2 regions of the Exiguobacterium sp. s70 genome follow, and region 1 is predicted to be linked to the other one. Evidence: predicted binding sites of a transcription regulator. Region 1 holds the regulator's gene; the other holds the start of a gene.
The links. Region 1 encodes Rex, which represses fermentation and respiration genes when NADH is low (regulators of the CRP and FNR family bind a similar motif). Its sites were predicted from a motif close to TTGTGAAATATTTCACAA; they were not measured.

Region 1 (8,181 bases):
TTTCGATAGATGCGATAAGCCTGATCAGTACTCGATGTGACGTTGATAGACTTGTCATACATCAATGGCGTCCGAGTCCACGTAAAGACAGGCGGTTCCACTCTCGTCTCTACTGTCGTGAGCCGGAACGCTGAAGCAGGTGCTTCTTTTAACTTGAAGTAGACTTTTGTTCCGATGTCTACTGGCATCGTATCGAACTCTTTAATCGAAATGAGCCCTTCCTCATCTGCCTGCTCATTCGAAATTTCGTAGTATTTCCCACTTCGAATCAATACATCCACGGCCGCGTGTGGCGTTGTTTTTAACGTGACGCCTGAAGTGACCGTGTTCGTCAAAACTGAAATGTCGTTCGACGAGGTATCGTCACTTTCTTTGACCGTCTGAAGTTCAATTGGATCCGCGTAAACGCCTGACCCACTACCGATTTTCACAGTCACACGCGATCCAGGTGTGAACCAACGCGCCGGTTGCCACGTATAGCGTCCAGACTCATCCGAACGAACCGTCGCCGATTGATAGTTCAACAACGAATCCGATGAGTTGGCTTGATACAAGTTTTTCGTCACACTGATGAACACCGGAGTGTCCGGTGTTGTCTGCCCGCTAATCGGGCCTAAAACGCCCTTTGGCGGGTCGAGTGTGAGTGGCACGTAGTTCGATGCCCATAAGTCTAGACGCCGCTCTAAGTCGTTCCATTTAAAAATCGTGTTATACGATTCATTCGTCTGTAGCGTCAGGTTCCCTTGCTCCCAAAGGAAAGGCGCTTCTTGACGATCTAAACTGACAGCCAAGGCATCTCCGGGAACCGGCAACACTGTCCCGTCAACGAGTGTAACCGTTCCGTTCACATCATAGGGACGACCTACTTCATAACGAGTCGTCGTTTTCGGCACATTGACATTCAGTTGCCACGGTGCCTTCCAAAATGACTCGGGCGTGTAGCCTGCTGATCGATTCTCAGAAAAAACGTACCATGAACCACGTCTTTCGACGAAGACATCATCAATCGGTGCCTCTCGCCACTCATTTGTGGCGACGTTATAACTAACATAGAACGTCGTATACGTCTTCCGAATCGTGAAATAGTAGACGCCGTCTTCCCATGTGAGGTCTCTTACGCTTGGGGCTTCTTTCTCGATCCATCGTTTCGTTACGAAATCAAAGATGAAAAGTGTATCCGATTCCCCTGCTTTTGCCACAATCCACTGATCTGATCCCTTGATTAAGGATGCACCTCTCACCTGACCCGTATAAGATCCGAGTGTTTCAAGCGCCTCACCCGACGGCGTCCGCTTCGTCACTTGACCGTCCACGAATGCAAGAACATTCCCATCATCAAGCAGTCCGTATGCTTCATACATACTTCCCATCTGAATCGACCCGAGAATTTTGCCCGAAAGCGATGTCGTGACATACTTCTTGTCATCAGTCCACAATACCGTTTCTGCTGCCAAATTAATATCTACGACCGCATGAAGTCCGCTCCCTGCCTCAATTGGAAAGACCGTCTTTGAACCGGTTTGAGGATTCCAGACCATCCATTCTTGCCAGCCCTCCAAAATGAATCGACCGTCTCCGATCGCGTGAATATTATGAAGAACGGACACGCGAATCGGTAATGTATACACTTCACCGGTCTGAATGTGAACAAGCGTCTCAGGATCCCCTGAACGCCACACATACCCACTATCTCCTACGACTTCCCCTGTCGGAATAGTTACCGGCTTAGTATAGTCCTCTGCTCGGACTTCGACACCTGGTGCCACCATCATAATGAGCACAACAAGCATGCTCCACAACCACTTTTTCATCTGTCTCCTCATTTCTGTTTATGAATGCATAACTTTCAAAAATAATCCATTTTTGATTTTATATTCCTAATTTTAAATCGATTTTTCAAAAATGAATAGTCCTAAAATCATAAAAAAACACCACGTCGCATGACATGGTGTTTACTTCTCATTCATTTGTTTCATCAAATCCATCTGTTCTTTCACCATCGCCTCTTTCTCACGTCGGAGCACGCCCCGGTACGTGATGCGTGAAATCGACAAGCTGATTTCATACAAGAAGAAGAGCGGCAGCGACACCATGAGGTGCGACGTCAAATCCGGCGGCGTGATGAAGGCCGCGATGACGAACAAGGCGAAGTACGCATATTTCCGAATCGATGACAGGAAGTACGGTGTCACGACACCGATGCGCGTCAAGAACATCGTCACGACCGGCAACTGGAATAACAGTCCGAATGGAATGGTCAGTTGCAGCAAGAACGTGAAGTAGTTCGACGCCCCGATGATTTGCGTCAGACCGAGGTCTTGCCCGAGGTCCGTCGAGATATCGAGGACGAGCGGGAACAACCAATAGTAGGCGAATGCGAGACCGATCAGGAACAAGATGAAGATGATCGGGATATACGCGAGCGTCGCTTTCCGCTCGTTCGGGTGCAGACCAGGTGCGACGAACGCCCACAGTTGATACAGTAGAAACGGACCGGACGCGACGAGCCCGATGACGAGCGCCAAGTTCAAGTAAATCATGAGCGGGTCCGCGACCCCAAAGGCGTTCAGCTCGAGCCCTCGTTCGACGAGGTCCGCCTGCAGATAGGCGAGCACATATTTGACACTCGGCAAAGCGATGAGAAAGAAAGCAAAGACGACAAATGCCGACAGCATCAGTCGTCTCCGCAGCTCTGTCAAGTGATCGGACAGTGCCCGTTCTTGATCAGGTTGATGATTCATGATTACTGCTCTTTCTTCTCAAGTTCTTTCTTATCTTTCTCGTCATGTTCGTTCATCATGCCGTTCGTGGCATTTTTGAACTCTCGGAGCGTTTGACCAGCGGCGCGTCCGAATTCAGGCAATTTCTTCGGCCCGAAGATGATGAGCGCGACGATGGCGATAATGAAGATACTTGCTCCCCCAGGAATACCGACGACGAGCAACGATGATAGTAATTCCATTATTGATGGACCCCCTCAGCAGATGGATAGTGTTGCATAAAGTAAATGAGCGACTGGAGTTCGATCGACAAGTCGATGTGATGGACGCGGACCGTGTCCGGCACAGTAAGTCTGGCCGGTGTGAAGTTCAAGATGCCTTTAATACCGAAGCGGACCAAGTCGTCCGCGACCGGTTGCGCATAGGCAGACGGCACCGTGAGAATGGCGACGTCAATCTTGTTTTGTTTCATGATCTGTTCCATCTCATCGACGTGATGAATCGGGACACCGGACATCGTCGTGCCGACTTTTGTCTCGTCTGCGTCGAACCCGACGACGATATGTGTGTTATTGTTTTTAAGGAAGTTATAGTTGACGAAAGCTGTCCCAAGATGACCAACCCCGACTAAGGCGACGTTCGTAATCTCGTCCTGATTCAGTGTCTTACGGAAAAAGTCTAACAGATACTGTACGTTATAGCCATATCCCTTTTTCCCGAGCGCACCGAAGTACGAAAAATCGCGACGGATCGTGGCCGAATCGACCTTGACCGCCTCGCTCAGTTCAGCAGAAGAGACACGCTGTTTTCCTGATGAATGTAGGCTTTGGATAAACCGATAGTATAGTGGCAACCGTTTGGCTGTCGCTTGCGGAATCTTTGGTTCGTTTTGACTCAACGGAAAGAGCCTCCTTTTTACGACGCGTTTCAAACGAATCTAATTTCATACACCTTGATTGTAAACGAATTCACATGACCACTCAATGAATATACCTGAAATGGGGAAGAAATAAAGTATACTAAATAGAGAGAAAGGGGTTTTTTCACTTGATCCTACTGCAAGTCAATAACTTATCGAAATCATTCGGCGTCGAGCCGATTTTAGAGAACGTCAAACTAGAAATTCAAGAAGGCGAACGTGTCGCCCTTGTCGGCCGTAACGGTGCCGGCAAGTCGACATTGCTTAAAGTCATCGCCGGGGAATACAACTATGACTCGGGCGACATCATGAAGCCTAAAGATGTCACCATCGGCTATCTCGCCCAAGACTCAGGGTTAGAGTCGAACGAGACGATGTGGAACGAAATGTTGACTGTCTTCACCGATTTAATTGAACAAGAAAAGACGCTGCGCCGCATGGAGCAAGACATGGGTTCTGAGCGCATCTTGAACGACCCGGCCGCCTATGAGCGCCTCTTGTCGTCTTACGATGAAGAACAGCATACGTTCAAAGACCGTGGCGGCTATCAATATGAGGCGACGATCCGCTCTGTCCTTCACGGGATGCGGTTCTATCCGGACGACTTCGAACGCCGCATCGATACGCTCTCCGGCGGACAGCGGACACGTCTTGCTCTCGCGAAGATGCTGCTCCAAAGTCCAGACCTGCTCATCTTGGATGAGCCGACGAACCACTTGGACATCGAGACACTCGGCTGGCTCGAGAAGTATTTGAGCGGCTATAAAGGCGCCGTCCTCATCGTCTCCCACGACCGCTACTTCCTCGACCGCGTCGTATCGGTCGTCTATGAGCTGTCCCGCCACCGCAGCCGTCGCTTCGTCGGCAACTACACGAAGTACCTTGAACAGAAGGCTGCCATTTACGAGCAAGAGAAGAAGCAGTTCGAGTCGCAACAAGAAGAGATCGCCAAGATGCAGGACTTCATCCAGCGTAACATCGCCCGGGCGACGACGACGAAGCGGGCCCAGAGCGTCCGCAAACGTCTCGAGAAAGTCGACCGGATGGAAGCGCCGGACGGTGATGAGCGCAGTGCCGTCCTCTCGTTCTCAATCAAACGTCAAAGCGGGAACGACGTATTGAGTGCGAGCGATCTTGCCATCGGCTATGAAGAACCGATCGCCCAACAGCTCCGCTTCCAATTGCAGCGCGGCGAATCGGTCGCCCTCGTCGGCCCGAACGGAGTCGGCAAATCGACGCTCCTGAAAGTGTTGACGAAACAACAGCCGCCCCTTACCGGTGACATCCGCTACGGCACCGGCGTCGAAATCGGCTACTACGACCAGGAACAACAAAACTTGTCGGACGCCAACCGTGTCATCGACGAGATTTGGAACGACTGGCCGCTCATGCGCGAACAAGAAGTCCGGAGCCTGCTTGGACAGTTCCTGTTCAGCGGTGACGACGTCATGAAACGTGTCCATGAATTGTCGGGTGGGGAACGGGCCCGCTTGACGCTCGCGAAACTAAAGCTCGAGCAACCGAACTTGCTCATCTTGGATGAGCCGACGAACCACTTGGACCTCGATTCGAAGATGATTCTCGAGAACGCCCTCGTCGACTATCCGGGCACAATTCTGTTCGTGTCGCACGACCGCTACTTCATCGACCGGCTCGCGACGCGCGTCTTAGAGATCACGCCGAACGGCATCGACGAGTATCTCGGCGATTATTCATATTACGTCGAGAAGAAAGAAGAACTCGAAGACCTGGCCCGACTCGCCCGCGAAGAGACGAAACAAGTCATCGTCAAGAAACAGCGCGCCGACAAGGAACAACAACGCGAGGAACGCCGGATGAAACAACGGATCGAGGAAATCGAGCTCACGATCGAACAACACGAGGCGCGTCTCGAGGAAATCGAGCAGCTGTTGTGTGAACCGGACGTCTTCAACGACTTCGCCCGGGCACAGGAACTGTCGACCGAGTCCGACGCGACGAAAGAATCGATCACGGCACTGTACGCAGAATGGGAGGAGCTCCATTCATGATGCGATTCCGTGCGATGCGAATCGAATGGATGCACGCCTTCCTGACCGGTCTCGCCTATATCGTGCCGACGGGGACGGAATTCGTATCCGAACTGATTCGCGGGGAGCCGACGGTCGTCCCGTCGTTCCTGTTTTATTTCTTGCCGGTCGTCATCGGCTTCATCATCCAGACGTGGAGCGGGATTGTGATCAGCTTGTTGAGCGGCCTGCTCATGAGCACGCTGTTCATCCGCCTCGTCGTCTGGCCGGTCGATGTGACCGTGCACAGCTTTTACACCCCAGGCTCGGTGTGGGGACACTTCTATCAGTCGACGCTCCTCATGTGGGTGCTCGCCCTGCTCGTCTTCATCGTGAGTTGGGTGAATATGTGGTACAAACAGAACAAACATCATCCGGACGTATAAAAAAGGGAAGCCGATCTCCATCATGGAGATCGGCTTCCCTTTTAATAGTTAGAAGTAACGTAGCGGTTGGAACCCGCGTGTATGGAAGTCGAGTTTGAGACCGTCTTCCGTGATAAAGAACACGTACTCGTTCGTATCGACGTCACGGACAAAGACTTTATAGAACGTGAGCGTCTCCTCACGGTTCGTCACATACTTCGCCTTATGCGTCGAGATGACTTGCGCGAACAGTTGCTCTTCGTCAAACTCGTTGACGATATCCTCGAACTTCGCCGCTTCTTCTTCGGTCGCTTCTCGTCCCGGCGCAATCTCGTAATATGCGTCGCTCGCTTTCGGCTGAACGCCGAGGTTGCGGTCGACGACGATGACGCTCTCGATATTTTGATCGTCTAGGCTCTTATAGCCGTACAACGTCTCGACGAGCGTGTTCTCACCCGTGACCCGGCCGATGCCTTCGAGCGATTCCGCTCCTGTGAGTGAACGGACGCGTGTCGCTTCCGGTACGATTTCTTCTTGATAGGCGATATTATAGGCGCGGATAATCTCCCGTACTTGCAAAAACGTCGCGACGACGAGCAGTACGACCAGACCTCCAATAATGATGCGTTTCGTCATGTCTCTATTTCCCCCTAGACTGTCATGCTCTCTTCTAAGGATAACCCAGGAACCGCATTCATCGCCAGTGTATCGCGCTTTCCGCGCACAAACGCGTGATGTGCCGCCACCCCGATCATACCAGCATTATCTCCGCATAGATCAAGTGGTGGGATGACGAGGCGGATGCCTTCGCGGTCCGTAGCTTCTTGAAGCGCAGTACGGAGTCCACGGTTGGCCGCGACGCCACCTGCGACGAGCAATTGTTTGGCTCCTTTTTCTTTTACGGCACGAATCGCTTTTTCGACGAGCACTTCGACGACGCTCGCTTGGAAGCTGGCCGCCAAGTTTTCAGGGATGACCGTCTCCCCACGCTGTTCGGCATTGTGGACGGCGTTGATGACTGACGACTTGAGCCCGCTGAAGCTGAAGTCAAAACTTCCTGCCTCGAGGCGAACCCGTGGGAACTTATACGTGTCTTCCCCGTTAGCCGCGAGACGGTCGATGGCCGGGCCGCCCGGGTAAGGCAGGCTGAGCGTTCGTGCGACTTTGTCGTACGCTTCTCCAGCCGCATCGTCACGCGTCTCACCGATGACTTCGAACACACCGTGCTCGGGCATATAGACGAGCTCCGTGTGTCCGCCTGAAACGACGAGACAGACGAGTGGGAACTCCATCTCCTCGACGAGTTCGTTCGCGTAAATATGTCCGGCGATATGGTGGACGCCGATGAGCGGTTTACTATGGGCGAACGCGAGCGCTTTGGCCGCACTGATGCCGACGAGCAGCGCCCCGACGAGACCAGGTCCTTGTGTGACCGCGACGGCGTCGACGTCTTGCATCGTCACGCCGGCTTCACTGAGGGCGTCATCGATGACGTACGTGATTCGTTCGACGTGGTGGCGCGAGGCGACCTCGGGCACGACCCCACCGAACCGTTTATGACTTTCAATCTGCGACGAGACGACGTTCGATAAGAGCGTCTTGCCGTCACGCACGAGCGCGACCGACGTCTCATCACAGCTCGACTCAATCGCGAGAATGAGCGATGTGTTCATTCTGATTCACTTCCTAACTTCGCCCAGTAGATATAGGCGTCTTCATTATTGTCTTGATAGTACCGTTTCCGGCGACCGGCGTTTTCAAAACCGAACTGTTCATACAGCTTTTGGGCACCGATATTCGAGACGCGCACTTCGAGCGTGAGCGCCGCGAGTGACTTCGAGCGGGCGAATTCAACGAGTTGCGTCAACAGCAGATTGCCGATGCCTTGCCCGCGATATTCTGGTAAGACGGCAATGTTCGTGATGTGCCCCTCGTCTACAATTTGCCAAACCCCGACGAAGCCGACCACGCGTCGTTCATGCACAGCGACGAAATAGATCGCTTGGTCATTGCGGAGCATCTCGTTCATGAACGCTTCTTTCGTCCATGGGATGGCGAACGACGCTTCTTCGACTTTGGTCACTTCCTCGACATCGAGCCAGTTCATGCGCCGGATTTTAATGTCAGCC
Region 2 (8,181 bases), on a different contig from region 1:
ATCAGTTGATGTCGTTGCTTCGTTAACATCATATTCCCTCCGTAGCTCTAATATAAAGCGTTTTCATTTAAAAAACAATCATAAACATTCAAAAACATTCATCTTTTTTAACGTTGTCACAATTATAACATAAAAAACGGTCACTTAGTGACCGTTTTTGACAGTTCATTATCGTTTCAACAACCAATCGTTCAAGCGACGGATGAGTTCGGGATGAAGCGGCCCCTCAATGGCGTCCCGATATTCCTTATGCAACGTGAGGAGCGCGTGCGGACTCGTCCGTTCGACGAGCAAGTGGTTCATGTCGTGGATGATGTGGCTGTCGACGTCCCCTTTCGTCCGAATCGAATGGACGTGCTCCGGTGGGACTTGGACGTCGCGGTCGCCGGTCAGGGCGAGCACGGGAACACGCACATGTTCGAGCCGCTCCCGGACGTCATAGGATGCATGTTCGCGAATCCACTTGGCGTTGACGACTTGGCCGCGGTACTTGAAAGCGGCGACATTCGTCCGCAGTGACCGTTCGAGCAAATCGTCTTGGCGCTGACGAATCTTCTTCGGGACGCCGGTCAATCGATAGAACACGCCCTTGAGTCCTTTCACCGAACCGACTTCAGTTGCAAGTGCGTCGGCTTGCAGCAAAAACATCTTCTTCGAGGAATCGTTGAATCCGGCGAGAAGAATCAGTCCGGCCGCGTTCGTCTCGAGCTGGACCGCCGGGGCGATGACGGCCCCTTCGCTGTGGCCGAGCACATACATGTCCCCTGCGTCCGGCTCCTGTTCGATGGCGTTGACGACGGTGATCGCATCTGTCACCAGGTCGTGCAGCCCGACTTTATTGAAATCACCGTCCGATTCACCGATGCCTTGTTTGTCATACCGATAGACGTTGACACCCATTTTAAAGAGCGCCTCGGCCAGTTTTTTATATGTGCCGAATTGGGATGGTCCCAAATTGCCGTCCCTGTCGCTCGGCCCGCTCCCGCTGAGCAGGACGACCGTCTTTCGGGGCTCGCCGTGGGTCATCCACGTACCGGCCAGTTGTCCATAATTCGTTGTCACGTTCAGTTGTCGTTCCATCGTATCGCCTCCCCTTTCATCATACCGAAGTATTTAAGAGAGGACGAGTGTTTATCCGTAAAGAAAAGACGTTCTTATTAGGAACGTCTCGGGGAAAATCGTTTCATTGAGTGATCAGCCACTGCTTCAGCCATTCAACTTGCTCTTCCATCACTTCATTGGATAGACGATCTAGATTATCGTATTCAGTATGCAAGTCATAAACCGCCAACCGCGAATCGCTCAGGACGGCTAGAGGTAAGTCAGCTTCTCCGTAGCTGTCCAGACTTGAACTGCCTAATATCGTCACATCAAGTGCGTCGAACGGTTCTGTCTCTAAAAAGGAGTGGCGTTTCATCCCAATCGTTCGAATGTAAAGTGGGTCGTCGCCCGTTCCCATGGCATCTAACTGCAGAATCGTCTTTACCGATGGTTGACGCTCTTTCAATTGAGCGAGATAGTCATCACTTGCCTCTTCTCCAAACCCACTACCATTAAAAAAAACGTAGCGGATTGTGGCATCGGTTTTCACACCGTCCATCTTTTCTAATAAATGATAAAGGACGGAAGACCCACTAACGCTTGAGAGGACATGATCCCCTTTCCACGAAGCGTCAAGGCGAGACATGATGACAATTTCTTCATCCCCTTCCCCTTGTTGAACATACTCTATATACGGTATTTCTTCGCGGTACGGTTCGATGACAATCATTTCGCCATCACGAAAAGCTTCGGCCGCCTCTCCATCGACTCCGGTACCCCCAATCGGTAATGTATAGGAAACAATCACGAAGCCGCTCTCATCCGGTTCATTTGGATGCGGTGTAATGACGTAACCGGCTGCCCCTGCTTCAGCGAGTTTACCTAAGTAACGGTTGGCCGCTTCATCATTATCGATGACCCCGTAATAATCTGACGTATAGGCCGTATGCGACTTTTCGAGAGAAGTGTCTGTCATCGGCAACACAATCACTTTGCCTTCCACTTGTTCGATGGGGTCATCCCAGTTCATATGTAAAAGTTCACCTTTGATCTCCTGTTCGAGCGCCATGCTCGAGTATCCTTCAAAATAATCGTCGCCTAGATAAATGTCCGTCCAATAAGTAGAGCGCTCCACGTAATGGACGACACGCTTCGCACTCACTTCTAGCTCTGTACCAAATGTGTCAAAAAACTCAAAACTATCATAACTATCTGCATCCCGATCTTGTGACGCAAAATATTCAGCCGTTTCATAAGGACTTGTTGATGAAAGCGGATTGAAATAAAGAAAAACGGTAAATAGTGCCGACAGTAAGCTGTACATAATTGTCATCTGCGTATCTCCATCAAAATTACTCACCAATAAATGGTTGTATTATCCTATTATATTAAGTGATCTGACAATTGTATATTTCTTTTCACAAAAAAACGGCTTCCCTCTGAATGAGGGAAACCGTTTGATTGGTGCAAGACTTATACGCCTTCGTAAGCAGCGTACATAATCTCTTTCAATTCTTCAACGAGCGGCATTTTCGGGTTAGCCGTCGTACATTGGTCTTCGAACGCGTCGACTGCCATCTTGTCGACTTTCGCGTCGAGGTCCGCTTTCTTGATGCCTTGGGCTTTGAACGAGAGTTTGATGTTCAAGCGCTGACCGAGCTCGATGATCGCTTGGATGAGCGACTCGACGCCTTCTTCCGTCGTGCTGGCTGGAAGTCCGAGGTAGCGCGCGATTTCAGCGTAACGCTCGTCGGCGATGAATGACTCATATTTCGGGAACGCCGCGAGTTTCGATGGGCGTGTCGCGTTATAGCGGATGACGTGCGGCATGAGGATCGCGTTCGTCCGTCCGTGTGGGACATGGAACTCGCCACCGATTTTGTGTGCGATCGAGTGGTTGATACCGAGGAACGCGTTCGCGAACGCCATACCAGCCATTGTCGATGCGTTGTGGACTTTCTGACGTGCTTCGGCGTCACTGCCGTTCTCATACGCTTTCGGGAGGTAATCGAAGATCATCTTCATCGAACGAAGCGCGAGTCCATCCGTATAGTCGTTTGCCATGACCGAAACGTACGCTTCGATGGCGTGTGTCAACACGTCCATTCCTGTATCAGCCGTGATTGAAGCTGGGACCGTCATGACGAACTCAGGGTCGACGATGGCGACGTCCGGTGTGATCGCATAGTCAGCGATCGGGTATTTGACGTTGCGTTTCTTATCCGTGATGACCGTGAACGGTGTCACTTCAGAACCCGTACCTGATGTTGTCGGGATGGCGACGAACATCGACTTGTTACCGAGCGTCGGGAATTTGTATGTCCGCTTGCGGATATCCATGAATTTTTGGCGAAGGTTCGAGAACTTCTCTTCTGGGCGTTCGTAGAAGAGCCACATGCCTTTCGCGGCATCCATTGGTGATCCACCGCCGAGGGCGATAATCATATCTGGTTGGAAGTGACGCATCGCTTCGGCACCGCGCATGACCGTCTCAACTGACGGGTCTGGTTCAACTTGGTCGAAGATGCGGTACTCGACGCCAGCCGGCAAGTTTTTGACGACTTTATCAGCAAATCCGAGTTTGACCATCATTTCATCCGTGACGATCATCGCCCGTTTTTTCGATGTGAGCGATTGAAGGTATTGGACCGAGTTTTTCTCAAAGTAAATCTTTTCAGGGACTTTAAACCATTGCATGTTCACGCGACGTCTCGCCACCTTTTTCACGTTGAGTAGATGTTTCGCCGTCACGTTCTCAGAGACGGAGTTTTTACCGTACGACCCACAACCGAGTGTGAGTGATGGTGTCATTTCGTTATAGAGGTCACCGATCCCGCCGTGTGCCGTTGGCGAGTTGACGATGATGCGGCAAGCTTTCATTCGGAGTCCGAATGCGAGGATGGCGTCGTCGTCAGTCGAGTGGATGGCTGCCGTATGACCGAGACCACCGATTTCGAGCATCTTCTCTGCGATGGCGAAACCTTCTTCACGCGATTGAACTTTGTAGGCTCCGAGTACTGGGCTGAGTTTCTCATGTGAGAGCAGTTCTGTCGCACCGACCGTCTCGAGTTCGGCGATCAAGATTTTCGTATCGACCGGGACTGTGAGTCCAGCTCGTTCGGCGATCCAGGCTGCAGGCTTCCCGACGATTTCCGGGTTGACCGCACAAGAGTCTGTTTTAATGACGAGTGTCTCGAGTTTTGCTTTCTCTTCTGGTGAGCAGAAGTAGCAACCGAGCGCCGTCATTTCGGCTTTCACTTCTTCGTACACTTCTTGGTCGACGATAATCGCTTGTTCAGATGCACAGATCATCCCGTTATCGAACGTTTTCGACAAGATGACGTCCGAGATGGCACGTTTTACTTTTGCTGTTTTGTCGATGTAGGCCGGAACGTTACCAGGACCGACGCCAAGGGCTGGTTTACCAGTCGAGTAGGCTGATTTGACCATCGCCGCTCCACCAGTTGCGAGGACCATGGCGACTCCTGGGTGGTTCATGAGCGCTTTCGTCGCGTCGAGTGACGGTTTTTCAACCCATTGGATCAAGTGTTCCGGAGCTCCCGCTTCGATGGCTGCGTCACGAAGGATGCGTGCCGCTTCACTTGAACACTGTTGTGCCGACGGGTGGAAACCGAAGATGATCGGGTTACGTGTTTTGATGGCGATGATTGCTTTGAACATCGTCGTTGATGTCGGGTTCGTAACCGGTGTGACCCCGGCGACGACACCGACTGGTTCCGCGATGTACGTGATGCCGTTTTGCTCATCGTCTTCGATGACGCCGACCGTCTTCTCGCCACGGAGTGAGTTATAAATATATTCTGTCGCAAAGATGTTTTTGATCATTTTATCTTCAAACACACCGCGACCTGTTTCTTCATATGCATGTTTCGCGAGGGCGACGTGTTGTTCGAGACCGGCTAACGCCATCGCTTGAACGATCGCATCGATTTTCTCTTGGTCGAACGTCATCAATGTCTCGAGCGCCGTGTGGGCTCTAGTGACGAGCGTGTCGACCATCTGTTCTGCTGATGTTTCTACTACTGCTTTCTCTTTAACTGCCATGTTGGTTTCCTCCTCATGAATGAGAGCTTATACTGTTGACTTGATGGAGAGCACGGGGCAATCAGTTGGTTTGAGAAGAGTTTGTGCTTTCCTTCACATTCATAGAATACAACGTTTCTTGCATTTTGTGCGTGACAACAATGTGAACTCTTTCACAATATTTTTTAGGAGAATGAGGATAGGGCTTGCTTTTTCATATGACGCTCAGTAAAATCGAATGCGTTTTCATGAAAATAAAGCATATGCGATATGTAAACGCTTACATCCATTGTGTCCATGATGAGGCGAATGCGCTGTGCAAAATGTCACGGGATGAGGATTGGTCGTCCACCCTGCGCTCGGTCGTGTATAATGAAGAAAGAACCTAATTAGGAAGTGACATGATTATGCCGAGACAAGACGCAGCCGATCAGTTCGTGAAACTGATCCCATTAATTCGCCGGAAGTTATTACGTCGTTCCGACCTTCCGCAAATCCCAAACTTAAACTTTTCCCACTTTCATCTCCTCATGTTGATTGAAGATGAAGGCGCGGTCACGAACGGACACATCAGTGAGACGTTATCGATTGCCCCGCCGAACGTGACGCCGCTCATCACGAAGCTCGTCGATGAGGGCTACATCACCCGCGTCCCGGACGAACGCGATCGTCGTGTCATCTGGAATCAACTGACCGAAAAGGGCGAACTCGTCCTCCGCGAGCGTCGGGATTCGTTCCGTCGCCTGTTCGAGGACCGTCTCGCGTTTCTGAACGAGGAAGAGACGGACCGCCTAATCGACAGTTTGAAGACGTTGACGGAGATCGTCGAGAAGATGGATAAAAGCGAGGGATGATTTTTGCTCGTCAACATCCACGTCTTCTTATATAATCGAGGATGAATCAATCGAACAATGGAAAGAGAGATGACATGTAATGGGTCGTAAATGGAACAACATTAAAGAGAAAAAGGCGTCAAAAGACGCCAATACGAGTCGCATTTATGCGAAGTTCGGCCGTGAAATCTACGTAGTCGCCCGTCAAGGGGAACCAGATCCAGAATCAAACCAAGCACTCAAGTTCGTCGTCGAACGAGCGAAGACGTACAACGTCCCGCGCGCAATCATCGACCGCGCCATCGACAAAGCGAAGGGCGGCGACGAAGAGAACTTCGATGAGCTCCGCTATGAAGGATTCGGACCGAACGGCTCGATGCTCATCGTCGACACGCTCACGAACAACGTCAACCGGACGGCGTCTGAAGTCCGCGCCGCTTTCGGTAAAAACGGCGGCAACATGGGTGTCAGCGGGTCAGTCGCTTACATGTTCGACGCGACGGCTGTCATCGGTGTCAACGGCATGTCTGCTGACGACGTACTCGAACTCATGATGGAGCACGACCTCGACGTCCGTGACGTCATCGAAGAAGATGAGACGGTGATCGTCTATGCGGAACCAGAAGCGTTCCATGCCGTCCAGACTGCCTTCAAAGCAGCAGGCATCGAGACGTTTGAAGTCGCCGAGTTGACGATGCTGCCACAAAACGAGATTGCCCTCGACAACGAGTCGAAAGAACAGTTCGAAAAACTACTCGACGTCCTCGAAGACCTCGAAGACGTGCGCCAGGTATACCATAACGTTGAAGGATGACGAACGAGCGATAACTTTTCGGAGTTATCGCTTTTTTTGAACAATCGATTTGACAACCCGAAACACGTATGTTAAATTTCAAAAGTCTTTATCATATTAAAGTGATAACAAGAGAAAGAGTTTTGAATGAAAGGTGTTGGAAATGATGAATGCTGTCTTATTAGCTGTTATCGTATTATTCGCTCTTGCGATCAGTCGAGTTCACATCGTCTTATCGCTCATCCTTGCCGCCGTCGTCGGTGGTCTGGTCGGAGGTCTCGGGTTCAATGAGACGTTGACCGCCTTCAGTGACGGGCTCGGCGGAGGTGCGACGATCGCCCTCAGTTACGCGTTGCTCGGCGCATTTGCCGTCGGTCTATCAAAAACAGGGCTCCCAGACGTCCTGGCTGAAAAGTTAATCAGCATGTCAGGCCGCGACGTCACAGGCAAAAGTGTGACCCGGGTCAAGGCATTGTTGCTATCGTTCCTCTTATTACTAGCAATCAGCTCGCAGAACGCGCTACCGATTCACATCGCGTTCATCCCAATCGTCATCCCGCCGCTCCTCGTGCTATTTAACGAGTTGAAGCTCGACCGCCGTCTCGTGGCGACGATTCTCACATTCGGTCTCGTCACCCCGTACATGTTACTCCCGGTCGGATTCGGTGGCATTTACTTGAATGAGATTTTGCTGCCGAACGTGGAAACGAACGGCATGACCGTCGGTGATGTCAACATCGTCAGCATCATGGCCATCCCGGCCCTCGGTATGCTCGTCGGTCTCATCACTGCTTTCTTCCACTATCGGAAGCCGCGTTCGTATGAGACGATTCAACTCGGACCAAGCGACTATGAGGTCCGGACGTTGAGCCCGCTCAAGATTTGGCTCACGGCCGCTGTCATCCTCGTCGTGCTCGTCGTACAGCTTCAAACCGAGTCGATGATCGCCTCGGCCGTCACAGGACTCATCTTGTTGACGTTACTTCGCCTCATCCCTTGGTCAGAGGCCGATGACATCTTCACGAGCGGCATGCGCATGATGGCCTTTATCGGCTTCGTCATGATTGCAGCAAGCGGTTTCGCCGCCGTCATCCGCGCGACCGGTGCCATCGAACCACTCGTCAGTGGTGCGAGCGGCATTATGGGTGACTCACAATTTGTCGCCGCACTCGTCATGCTCCTCGTCGGACTCGTCATCACGCTCGGCATCGGTTCGAGTTTCTCGACGGTTCCAATCATCGCGGCCATCTTCGTCCCGCTTTGCATCCAGTACGGTTTCTCGGTCGAGGCGACAATCGCCATCATCGGGACGGCCGGTGCGCTCGGTGACGCCGGTAGCCCAGCGAGTGACTCGACACTTGGCCCGACGAGTGGCTTGAACGCCGACGGTCAACACGACCACTTGCGTGAGACGGTGTGGCCGACGTTCCTTCACTACAATATCCCGCTCATCATCTTCGGTTTGATTGC

Region 2: a site for Rex is predicted at 5,247-5,264, ahead of adhE (bifunctional acetaldehyde-CoA/alcohol dehydrogenase). Genes of this name have one in related genera too.

Annotation. Positions count from the first base shown of each region.
Region 1 covers NZ_JACSLV010000007.1:80,522-88,702, forward strand. The annotation lists gene KNP84_RS14110 (hypothetical protein) at 1-1,811, opposite strand, end outside; gene tatC (twin-arginine translocase subunit TatC) at 1,953-2,741, opposite strand; gene KNP84_RS14120 (twin-arginine translocase TatA/TatE family subunit) at 2,744-2,962, opposite strand; gene KNP84_RS14125 (redox-sensing transcriptional repressor Rex) at 2,962-3,618, opposite strand; gene KNP84_RS14130 (ABC-F family ATP-binding cassette domain-containing protein) at 3,768-5,669, shown strand; gene KNP84_RS14135 (hypothetical protein) at 5,666-6,073, shown strand; gene KNP84_RS14140 (hypothetical protein) at 6,122-6,688, opposite strand; gene tsaD (tRNA (adenosine(37)-N6)-threonylcarbamoyltransferase complex transferase subunit TsaD) at 6,703-7,725, opposite strand; gene rimI (ribosomal protein S18-alanine N-acetyltransferase) at 7,722-8,181, opposite strand, start outside; gene tsaB (tRNA (adenosine(37)-N6)-threonylcarbamoyltransferase complex dimerization subunit type 1 TsaB) at 8,176-8,181, opposite strand, start outside.
Region 2 covers NZ_JACSLV010000002.1:675,578-683,758, reverse strand. The annotation lists gene KNP84_RS08175 (DeoR/GlpR family DNA-binding transcription regulator) at 1-29, opposite strand, end outside; gene KNP84_RS08170 (alpha/beta hydrolase) at 169-1,080, opposite strand; gene KNP84_RS08165 (zinc-binding metallopeptidase family protein) at 1,184-2,374, opposite strand; gene adhE (bifunctional acetaldehyde-CoA/alcohol dehydrogenase) at 2,515-5,106, opposite strand; gene KNP84_RS08155 (MarR family winged helix-turn-helix transcriptional regulator) at 5,487-5,939, shown strand; gene KNP84_RS08150 (YebC/PmpR family DNA-binding transcriptional regulator) at 6,019-6,732, shown strand; gene KNP84_RS08145 (Na+/H+ antiporter family protein) at 6,878-8,181, shown strand, end outside.